DNA from 2 places in the Oceanimonas sp. GK1 genome. Region 1 is predicted to be linked to the other one. Evidence: predicted binding sites of a transcription regulator. Region 1 holds the regulator's gene; the other holds the start of a gene.
What was found. The regulator sigma-54, encoded in region 1, starts transcription at its own class of promoters, with help from an activator protein. The targets are predictions, from matches to a motif close to TGGCACNGTTTTNGCTT.
Positions count from the first base shown of each region.

Region 2: the regulator sigma-54 is predicted to act here: its motif matches at 1,735-1,751, upstream of GU3_RS15705 (P-II family nitrogen regulator).

Region 1 is NC_016745.1:907,029-912,346, reverse strand. Features, by position in the region: gene lptA (lipopolysaccharide transport periplasmic protein LptA) at 1-519, shown strand, start outside; gene lptC (LPS export ABC transporter periplasmic protein LptC) at 1-29, shown strand, start outside; gene lptB (LPS export ABC transporter ATP-binding protein) at 522-1,247, shown strand; gene GU3_RS04290 (RNA polymerase factor sigma-54) at 1,289-2,725, shown strand; gene hpf (ribosome hibernation promoting factor) at 2,750-3,037, shown strand; gene ptsN (PTS IIA-like nitrogen regulatory protein PtsN) at 3,040-3,486, shown strand; gene rapZ (RNase adapter RapZ) at 3,496-4,362, shown strand; gene GU3_RS04270 (HPr family phosphocarrier protein) at 4,349-4,624, shown strand; gene mgtE (magnesium transporter) at 4,643-5,318, shown strand, end outside.
Region 2 is NC_016745.1:3,332,229-3,337,546, reverse strand. Features, by position in the region: gene GU3_RS15720 (sterol desaturase family protein) at 1-665, shown strand, start outside; gene GU3_RS15715 (YacL family protein) at 690-1,049, shown strand; gene arfB (alternative ribosome rescue aminoacyl-tRNA hydrolase ArfB) at 1,197-1,613, opposite strand; gene GU3_RS15705 (P-II family nitrogen regulator) at 1,791-2,129, shown strand; gene GU3_RS15700 (ammonium transporter) at 2,144-3,370, shown strand; gene GU3_RS15695 (Fe(3+) ABC transporter substrate-binding protein) at 3,562-4,572, shown strand; gene GU3_RS15690 (iron ABC transporter permease) at 4,607-5,318, shown strand, end outside.

The DNA of each region.
Region 1 (5,318 bases):
AAACCCGGGCAACTTATTTCAATCCTTAGTCTTGGTGGCCTGCTTGGCCTGGGTCAGGCACAGGCCAGAGACAGCGATTACCGCCAGCCGGTCACCATCGACGCCGGGCGTCAGCTGGTGGAGCTGGCCGACAACAAGGTCACCTTTATCGACCAGGTGGTGGTCAAGCAGGGCAGCATTGACGTGCGCGCCGACGAGCTGGTAGTGATCCGCAACGAGCAGGGGCTGCAGTCGATGACCGCCAAGGGCAGCCCGGCCACCTACCAGCAAGTGCTCAACAACGGTCAGCCGGTGCATGCCGAGGCCCGGGAAATTCACTATGACATGCGCGCCCGCACCATCACCCTGGTGCAGGACGCCAAACTCAAGCAAAACGACAACATCGTCACCGGTTACCGCATTCGCTACTTTATCGACAAGGAGCAGATGGAAGCCGAAAGCCAGGGCGGCCAGGATCGCGTGACCACCATCTTCCTGCCCGAGCAGGTGCAGGACCTCGATAACCAGGATCAGAACTAAGCATGGCGATACTGAAAGCGCGCGGGCTACAGAAAAGCTACAAGGGCCGCAAGGTAGTGGCCGACGTCAGCCTGACCGTCAACACCGGCCAGATCGTGGGTCTGCTGGGCCCGAACGGTGCCGGCAAGACCACCTCTTTTTACATGATAGTGGGCCTGGTGCAGCGGGACGCGGGCAGCATTACCATCGACGATCAGGACATCAGCCACGAGCCGATGCATGTGCGCGCCCGGGCCGGCATCGGCTACCTGCCTCAGGAAGCCTCCATTTTTCGCCGCCTGAGCGTGGCCGACAACCTGATGGCGGTCTTGCAGACCCGCAAGGATCTGAATGCCGACGGCCGTAACGAAAAAATGGAGCAGCTGCTGGAAGAGTTCAACATCACCCATATTCGCGACAGCTTAGGCATGAGCCTGTCCGGCGGCGAACGGCGACGGGTGGAGATCGCCCGGGCACTGGCGGCAGATCCGCGCTTTATACTGCTCGATGAACCCTTTGCCGGCGTGGATCCCATTTCTGTCATAGACATCAAGAAGATCATTCTGCACCTGAAGGAACGGGGTCTGGGCGTGCTGATCACCGATCACAACGTGCGCGAAACCCTGGACGTATGCGAAAAGGCCTATATTGTCAGTCATGGCCATCGGATTGCGGCCGGGACCCCGGCGGAGATACTGGCCAACGAACAGGTCAAAAAGGTCTATCTCGGCGAACAATTCAGCCTTTGACGGCACCGCGACGCGGTTGATTAGGAAGGACGTTGCAACGAATGAAGCCCACTCTTCAGTTACGCCTTGGCCAACAGCTGACCATGACCCCCCAGTTGCAGCAGGCCATTCGCCTGCTGCAACTGTCCAGCATGGAACTGCAGCAGGAAATCCAGATGGCCCTGGACAGCAACCCGCTGCTGGAGCAGGAGGAGCCGGACAGCATCAAGGTCGACGACAACCGCAACGAAGAGCAGATGGCTTCGGATACCGCCATGGAGCGCAACCAGCTGGGTGAAGATCTGCCCATGGACACCAGCTGGGAAGAGGTGTACACCGCCTCTCCCGTCAGCGGCGGCGCCGGCCTGCCGGAAGGGCTGGAAGACACCGTCTACCAGGGTGAAACCACCGAAAGCCTGCAGGACTACCTGATCTGGCAGATGAACCTGACCCCCTTCAGCGAGACCGATCAGGCCATTGCCCTGGCCATTATCGACGCCATCGACGATGCCGGTTACCTTACCGCCGATATCAACGACTTGCTGCAGGCGGTGTCGGCGGACGAGCTGGACATAGAGGCGGACGAAGTGGAAGCCGTGCTCAAGCGCATTCAGCACTTCGATCCCGTCGGCGTGGCCGCCCGCAGCGTGCAGGAATGCCTGTGCATTCAGCTGGACCAGTTTCCGCCCGACACCCCCTGGCTGGCCGAGGCCCGCAACCTGCTGCTGCAGCACATGGACCTGCTCGGCAACCGGGACTATCGCAGCCTGCAGCGCAAGACCAAACTCCGGGAAGAGGAGCTGCGCGCAGTGCTGGCCCTGATCCAGCAGCTCGAGCCCCGCCCCGGCAGCAGCATTCTTCAGGGCAACTCCGAATACGTTATTCCCGACGTGGTGGTCACCAAACGCAGCGGCGCCTGGGTGGCGGAGCTCAACCCCGAGGCCATGCCCAAGGTACGGCTCAACCAGACCTATGCGGCCCTGGCCAACAAGCCCAGAAACAGCGAAGACGGCCAGTTTATTCGCAACCATTTGCAGGATGCCAAATGGTTCCTCAAAAGCCTTGAAAGCCGAAATGAGACGCTGCTCAAGGTTGCCAATTGTATTGTTGAACAACAACAGGCATTCTTTGAGTATGGAGAAGAGGCCATGAAGCCCATGGTGCTGAACCATGTGGCGGAGGCGGTGGAAATGCATGAGTCCACCATTTCCCGGGTGACCACCCAGAAGTTCATGCACACCCCCAGAGGCGTGTTTGAACTCAAGTACTTCTTCTCCAGCCATGTGGGCACCGACGATGGCGGTGAGTGTTCTTCCACGGCAATTCGCGCCCTGATCAGAAAACTGGTCGGGGCCGAAAACCCGGCCAAGCCGCTGAGCGACAGCAAAATTGCCCAGCTGCTGGCCGACCAGGGGATCAAGGTGGCCAGGCGGACCATCGCCAAGTACAGGGAGTCACTGGCCATTCCCCCTTCCAATCAGCGCAAACGCCTGGTTTAAAGGCAACGACAGAAGGAAGACGTTATGCAAATTAATCTGACTGGACACCATGTCGAAATCACCGATGCACTGCGTGATTATGTAAACAGCAAGTTTTCCCGGCTGGAACGCCACTTCGATCACATCACCAATGCGCACGTCATCCTCAATGTGGAAAAAATGCAGCAGATTGCCGAGGCCAAGCTGCATGTCAGTGGCGGTGAGCTGTTCGCCAACGCCCAGCACGAAAACATGTATGCCGCCATCGATGGCCTCATCGACAAGCTGGATCGCCAGATCATCAAACACAAAGAGAAGCTCAAGCAAAAGTAACCATGGAAGTCGCCGACATACTAAGCAGGGACTGCACCCGCAGTGCAGTTCCCTGCACGAGCAAAAAACGTGCTCTGGAAATCATCAGCGAGCTGGCTGCCGACCACCTCAATATCGGCAGCCAGTCGCTTTTTGACTGTCTGCTGGCCCGGGAGAAAATGGGCAGTACCGGCATTGGCAACGGCATCGCCATTCCCCATGGCCGGATCGGTAATGACAACAAGGCGACGGCCGTACTGCTTACCTTTGCCGAGCCAGTGGAGTTCGATGCCATCGACAATCAGCCGGTCGGTCTGGTGTTTGCCCTGCTGGTGCCGGAGCAGGAATGCAAACAGCACCTTAAAACCCTGTCGCTGATCGCCGAGAAGCTGAGCAACAAGCAGGTCTGCCGGCAACTGCGTCAGGCCGGCAGTGACGAAGAACTTTATCAAATCATGATTTCAGCCTGAGGAGCCAAGATGCAGCTGGTGATTGTCAGTGGCCGTTCCGGGTCGGGCAAGACAGTGGCGTTGCGGGTGCTTGAGGATCTCGGCCACTACTGCGTCGACAACCTGCCGGTGGCACTGCTGCCGGAGCTGGTGCGTCTGCGCCAGGACAAGCCCGGGGCCGTGGCCGTGAGCATAGACGTACGCAACCTGCCCGACAGTCCCGAGCAGCTTGAGGCCTTTCTCGCCGAAGTGCGGGCCATGGACGACGTGCAGCTGTCCAGCTTCTTTATCGACGCCGACAACTCGGTGCTGATCCGTCGTTTTGGCGACACCCGTAGGCTGCATCCCCTGTCCCGCCACAGCCTGACCCTGGACGAGGCCATTCGCGAAGAAACCCACCTGCTGGCGCCGCTGTCGTCGGATGCGGATCTGCGCATCGACACTTCCGCCTTGAGCATTCACGATCTCAGCGAGATCATTCGTGAACGCATTCTCGGCAAAAAGGAAAAGGAGCTGAACTGGGTGTTCGAGTCCTTTGGCTACAAATACGGTGTGTCCAAGGACGCCGACTTCGTGTTTGACGCCCGCTTTCTGCCCAATCCCCACTGGATTGCCGAACTTCGCCCCTATACCGGCCAGGATCAACCGGTGGCCGACTACCTGGGCAGCCAGCCGGAGGTGATGAAATACCTGTGGCAGCTGGAAAACCTGCTGATCACCTGGATGCCCCACCTGGAGCGCAACAATCGCAGTTACGTCACCGTGGCCATCGGCTGTACCGGCGGCCAGCACCGCTCGGTGTTCATCGCCGAACAACTGGCCCGGGTCTTTACCCAGTTGGGCAAAAGCGTGCAACTGCGCCATCGTACCCTGGAAAAACGCCATGCCGAAAATTGAACGCGACCTGCAGATCGTCAATAAACTGGGGCTGCATGCCCGGGCCGCCATTCAGCTGGTGCAGCTGACCCAGCAATTCGACGCCGAAGTGACCGTCTGCAACCAGCACAAACAGGCCCCCGCCAACAGCGTGATGGGACTCTTGATGCTGGAAACCGCCCAGGGGCACGCCATTCGCGTGGTGGCGGAAGGGCCGGATGCCCAGGCGGCCATGGACGCCGTGGCCCGGCTGGTGGCAGATCGTTTCAACGAGTCGGAATAACCCTCAGCCGGACACCGAATGACAGAGCCCGCAGAGCAAAGCAGCACCCCGGATCATCTGGAAACCATTACCCAGGCCCTGAACAGCGGCATGTTCGTGCACGTACGCCGCATGCTGCAACAAATGCGCCCGGGGGACGTGGCCTGGCTGCTGGAATCGTCTCCTTCACCCAGCCGCAAGGTGCTGTGGCAGCTGATCGATCCCGACGACTACGGCGAGATCCTGGAAGAGCTGTCGGAAGAGGTACGGGACGGCATCATTCGGCTGATGGAGCCGGAAAAACTGGCCAGCGCCCTGGAAGACATGGAGTCGGACGATCTGGCCTATGTGCTCAGGGATCTGCCGGAGCAGCTGTTCAATCAGGTGCTCACCGAAATGGACGAGCAGGACCGGCACCGGGCCGAGCTGGCCCTGTCCTACCCGGAAGACACCGCCGGCTCGCTGATGAACACCGAGTTCATTACCCTGCGCCCGGACGTTACCATCGATGTGGTGCTGCGTTACCTGCGCCGCCACAGCGAACTGCCGGAAGGCACCGACACCCTTTATGTGGTGGATCAGCACAACCGCTTGCTGGGGGATATCTCCCTGGCCAGCCTGGTGGTGCAGTCCCCCACCACCACGGTGGCGGAAGCCATGGACACCACGGTAGAAGCCATTCCCCTGACCATGACCGACACCGAGGTGGCCAACC
Region 2 (5,318 bases), 1.1 Mb from region 1:
CCTGGCAGGGAGAGAGCACCGGCCTGATGCTGGCTTACGGCCTGGGCGCCTTTCTGGTGTCGGACTTTGTGCATTACTGGGTGCATCGGGCCTTTCATGGCCGCTGGCTGTGGGAGTTTCACAAGGTGCATCATTCCGCCACCGTCATGGTGCCCTTTACCGCCAGCCGCATTCATATCGTGGAAAAACTGCTTGAGAAGCTGTGCAAGGGCGCGGCGCTGGCCCTGTTTGCCGGGCTGTTCTTCTATGTCAGTGGCGGCAAGGTGGGCAAGTTTACCCTGTTTGGCGTGAGTTATCTGGTGCTGCTGTTCAACTCCCTGGCGGCCAATCTGCGTCACAGCCATGTATGGCTGTCGTTCGGCCCGGTGATCGAGCATGTGATCAACAGCCCGGCTCAGCATCAGATCCACCATAGCCGGGACCCCAGGCACTTCAGCCTGAATTTCGGCACCAATCTGTCGGTCTGGGACTGGATGTTCGGCACCCTGTATGTGACCACCTCTGCACCAGAGCCACTGGAGTTTGGGGTGGGAGAGAAGGACAACCTGCGTTATCAGCGCATGAGTACCCTGATCCTCAGGCCCTTCTGGGTGACCGGCGGCAAGCTGTGGCGGGCCTTGGCGTGTGACGCACTTGTGAGCCGCGGCCGGCGACGGCTAGAATAGCCGCTTTTCGCCGGGGGTACGGCCATGGAATTTGATTTTCTGCGTGATCTGGACGGCCGTTGCCGGGCCCGGTGCGACATGGGCCACGAGGCCTTTGGCCAATGGCTGACCGACGAGGTGGACGCCGCCGAGGCAAGCCGTCTGCTGGACGTCATCACAGAGCTGGATGCACGCCAACAGGACGAATTTCGCCAGGAATATGCCGAGTTTTCCCTGGCACTGAGCGACGGCGAGGCCGAGCTGGTGGGCCACGGCCTGGCCTTTGACAACGACGAGCTGGAAGAGGGCATGAGCTACTACGACGATGCCCACTACGCCGGCTGCGGCCTGGACGATCTGGCCCGGCTGCTTACCCAGTGGCGGGAATTTCTTCAAAACCGGTAAGGGGGGAGAGGCCGTAGGCGCCGCTTCAGCTGGCGCAAGCAGGTGGCTCTTGCATTACAGGCCTGCTGCGCAGCCCCTGCCGGCTAAAGCGGCAGCTACCCATTATTTACTGCCCACTCGACCGGCTTCCAATTTCCAGCTGACTGCTTACAGCTTCACCTTTCCCCGTCCGCTCTTGATCTTGCCCCTGTGGGTTTTGCTGTCGGCGCGCTTGGCCTTGGCCGCCTTGCTCGGTTTGGTGGGGCGGCGCACCTTCACCGGCTTGCCGGCCTGTTGCAGCAGGGCAACCAGGGCCGCTTTGGCCGCTTCCTTGTTCATCAGCTGGCTGCGCTCGCTTTCCACCCGGATTAATATCAGCCCGCTGGCCAGCACCCGGTGATCCCGCATCTTTGCCAGGGCTTCCTTGTAATGCTCAGGCAGGCTGGGGCTGCCGGCATAGTCAAAGCGCAGCTGCACCGCCGAATCGGTCTTGTTGACGTGCTGGCCGCCCGGGCCGCCGGCCCGCATGGTGATGAACTCCAGCTCCTGTTCCGGGATCTGCACCCGGGCCGATACCTCCAGCATGATCCTTGCCTCTGCACTTTTTTGGTGCTTGTCAGTGAAAACCTGCACCAGCATAACATGCTGCCCGCATCACCAGCCACCTGAGCAAACTCAACTCATTGATTTTTAATGAATAAAAAACTGGCACGATGCTTGTAATGAACAAGGTGACTCAACTTGGCAGCGCGAGGAGCCTCCATGAAAATGATTTGCGCCATTATCAAACCCTTCAAGCTCGACGATGTTCGCTCGGCCCTGGCCGGCATGGGCATCGACGGCATGACGGTCACCGAGGTCAAGGGATTTGGCCGGCAAAAAGGCCACACCGAACTGTACCGCGGTGCGGAATATCAGGTGGATTTTCTGCCCAAGATCAAGCTGGAAATCGCCGCCCAGAGTGAAGACGTGGAGCGGGTGATCGAAACCATCACCGAGGCGGCCGGCACCGGCAAAATCGGCGACGGCAAGATCTTCGTGTACGACCTGCAGCAAGCGGTGCGCATTCGCACCGGCGAGCGGGATATGGAAGCCATTTAAAGAAGGAATCTGCCATGGATGCACTGACCGAAGTGAAATTTGCCCTCGACACCTTTTATTTTCTGATGTCGGGCGTGCTGGTGATGTGGATGGCCGCCGGCTTCGCCATGTTGGAGGCGGGCCTGGTAAGGGCCAAGAACACCACCGAAATCCTGACCAAAAACATTCTGTTGTTTGCCATCGCCTGCACCATGTACCTGCTGGTGGGCTACCACATCATGTATGTGGACAACCCGGAAGGGGGCTGGCTGCCCAGCCTGGGCGGCCTGATTGGCAGCACCAGCGCCGATGCGGACCACGCCCTGGAATCCGACTTCTTCTTCCAGGTGGTGTTTGTGGCCACCGCCATGTCCATCGTGTCCGGGGCCGTGGCCGAGCGCATGAAGCTGTGGGCCTTTCTCGCCTTCTGTGTGGTGATGACCGGCTTTATCTATCCGCTGGAAGGTTACTGGACCTGGGGCGGTGGTTTCCTCTCCCAGTGGGGCTTCAGCGACTTTGCCGGCTCCGGCATCGTGCATATGGCCGGCGCCGCGGCGGCCCTGGCCGGGGTTCTGCTGCTGGGGGCGCGCAAGGGCAAGTATGGCAAGAGCGGTGAAATCCATCCTATTCCCGGCTCCAACATGCCGCTGGCGACCCTGGGCACCTTTATTCTGTGGATGGGCTGGTTCGGCTTTAACGGCGGCTCCCAGCTGCTGGTGTCCGACGTGGAAAACGCCACCGCCGTGGCCAAGATTTTCGTCAACACCAACGCCGCCGCCGCCACCGGCGCCATTGGCGCCCTGCTGGTCACCAAGCTGACCTGGGGCAAGGCGGATCTCACCATGATCCTCAACGGCGCCTTGGCCGGACTGGTGGCCATTACCGCCGATCCGCTGTCGCCGGGGCATCTGTGGGCGGCCGCCATCGGTCTGCTGGCCGGCGTGCTGGTGGTGTATGCCATTGTCGGGCTGGACCGGTTGCGTATCGACGATCCGGTGGGCGCCATTTCGGTGCACGGCGTGTGCGGCATGCTTGGTCTGATATTGGTGCCGGTGGCCAACCCCGACGCCACCCTGTTCGCCCAGCTGGCCGGTATTGTGGTGATTGGCGGCTGGTCGTTCGGCGCCAGCCTGCTGGTGTGGTACGGGCTCAAGCGCAGCATGGGCATTCGCGTGGGTGAGGAAGAAGAGCTGTCGGGCATGGATCGCATCGACTGCGGCATCGACGCCTACCCTGAGTTTGTCACCATCAAACCTCGCTAAGTTACGTCACGAGGCCGCCGGGTCTTGTTTTTGAGGAGCCTCTGGCTCCTCTTTTTTTGATCTGGCGCAAGAGAACGTATTGCAGATGAAAATTTTTCTTATTTCAATATGCTTTGGCAGTTGATTCCCGTTTTGGCCGCTGTATACTTCTGAACGTTAATTATTCTCAATCAACCTAATGGAACCGGATGATGACCAAAACGTTTTCCCTCTCTGCCGCCGCTCTGCTGGCGTCCAGCTTCACGGCCCAGGCCTTTGCCGAAGAAGTAAACGTTTACTCCAACCGTCAGGAGTTTTTGATCAAGCCCATCATTGATACCTTTACCAAGGAAACCGGTATCGACGTTAATGTGGTGTTTATCAAGGACGGCATGGGTGAGCGTCTGGAGCGGGAAGGACGGTTGTCGCCGGCGGATCTGGTGCTGACCGTGGACGTCAGCCGGTTGATGGATGTGGTGGACAAGGAACTGACTCAAGCCGTGCAAAGCGACGTGCTGGAAGCCAATATTCCGGCCCAGTACCGGGATGCCGATGGCAAGTGGTTTGCCCTAACGACCCGTGCCCGTGTGGTGTACAGCTCCGCCGAGCGGGTAGGCAAAACCGACATCACCTATGAAGAACTGGCCGATCCCAAGTACAAGGGTAAAATTTGTACCCGCAGCGGCAAACACCCCTACAATGTGGCACTGACCGCTTCAATGATTGCCGAGCACGGCAGCGAGTACACCAAGAACTGGCTGCAGGGGCTGAAGGCCAACCTGGCGCAGAAGCCCCAGGGTGGCGACCGGGATCAGGTGAAGGCCATTCGTGACGGCGTCTGTGACTATGCCCTGGGCAACAGCTACTACTACGGTGCCATGCTCAACGACGAAGAGCAGCGCGAGTGGGCCGAGGCCGCCGTGGTCAACTTCCCGAACCAGGCCGATCGTGGTACCCACGTCAATATTTCTGCGGTGGCCATGACCAGTCATGCCAAGAACAAGGACGCCGCGCTCAAGCTGATGGAATTCCTGTCCGGTGACGAAGCCCAGCATCTTTATGCCTCTGCCAACCACGAATATCCGGTCAAGCCGGGCGTGGAGCCCTCCGAGCTGGTGAAGGGCTGGGGTGACTTCAAGGCCGATAGCCTGCCGCTGACCGAGGTCGCCAAACATGCCCAGGAAGCGATTAAGCTGGTAGACGAAGTGCAATACGATCTGTAAAAAGACGGGGGTTCGCCCCCGCTTTGAGTAGTACATGAAAAGATATGGTTGGACGGTCAGCAGCTGGGGCATCGCCCTGGTGCTGACCTTGCCGGTACTGGCACTGATTGCCGAAGCCCTGTTGCCCGCAGAAGACATCTTCCGTCATCTGTGGGCTTCTGTGCTTCCGGCCTATATCGGCAACACCTTCTGGTTGGTGTCGCTGGTAATGGGACTGAGCCTGCTGTTCGGGCTGCCCGCCGCCTGGCTGATGGCCATGTGCGAGCTGCCGGGCCGGCGCTTGCTGCAATGGGCGCTGATCCTGCCCCTGGCCATGCCGTCCTACATCGTCGCCTTTGTGTACACCGACCTGCTCGACTACTCCGGTCCGGTGCAGCTGGCGCTGCGGGACTGGTTTGGCTGGCAGTCGGCCGGTGATTACTTCTTTCCTCCCATTCGCACCCTGGGCGGTGCCGCCCTGGTGATGGGGCTGGTGCTGTACCCCTACGTTTACCTGCTGGGCCGCACCGCCTTTCTGGAGCAGTCCACCAGTCTTATTCAGTCCAGTCGGCTGCTGGGCTGCTCGCCCTGGCAGAGCTTTCGCCGGGTCAGTCTGCCCCTGGCCCGCCCGGCCCTGGCGGTGGGGTTGTCGTTGGTGGCCATGGAAACCCTGGCCGAGTTCGGCACCGTCAATTTCTTTGCGGTCAATACCCTGACCACGGCGGTGTACGACACCTGGCTGGGGTATGGCAGCCTGCAGGCGGCGG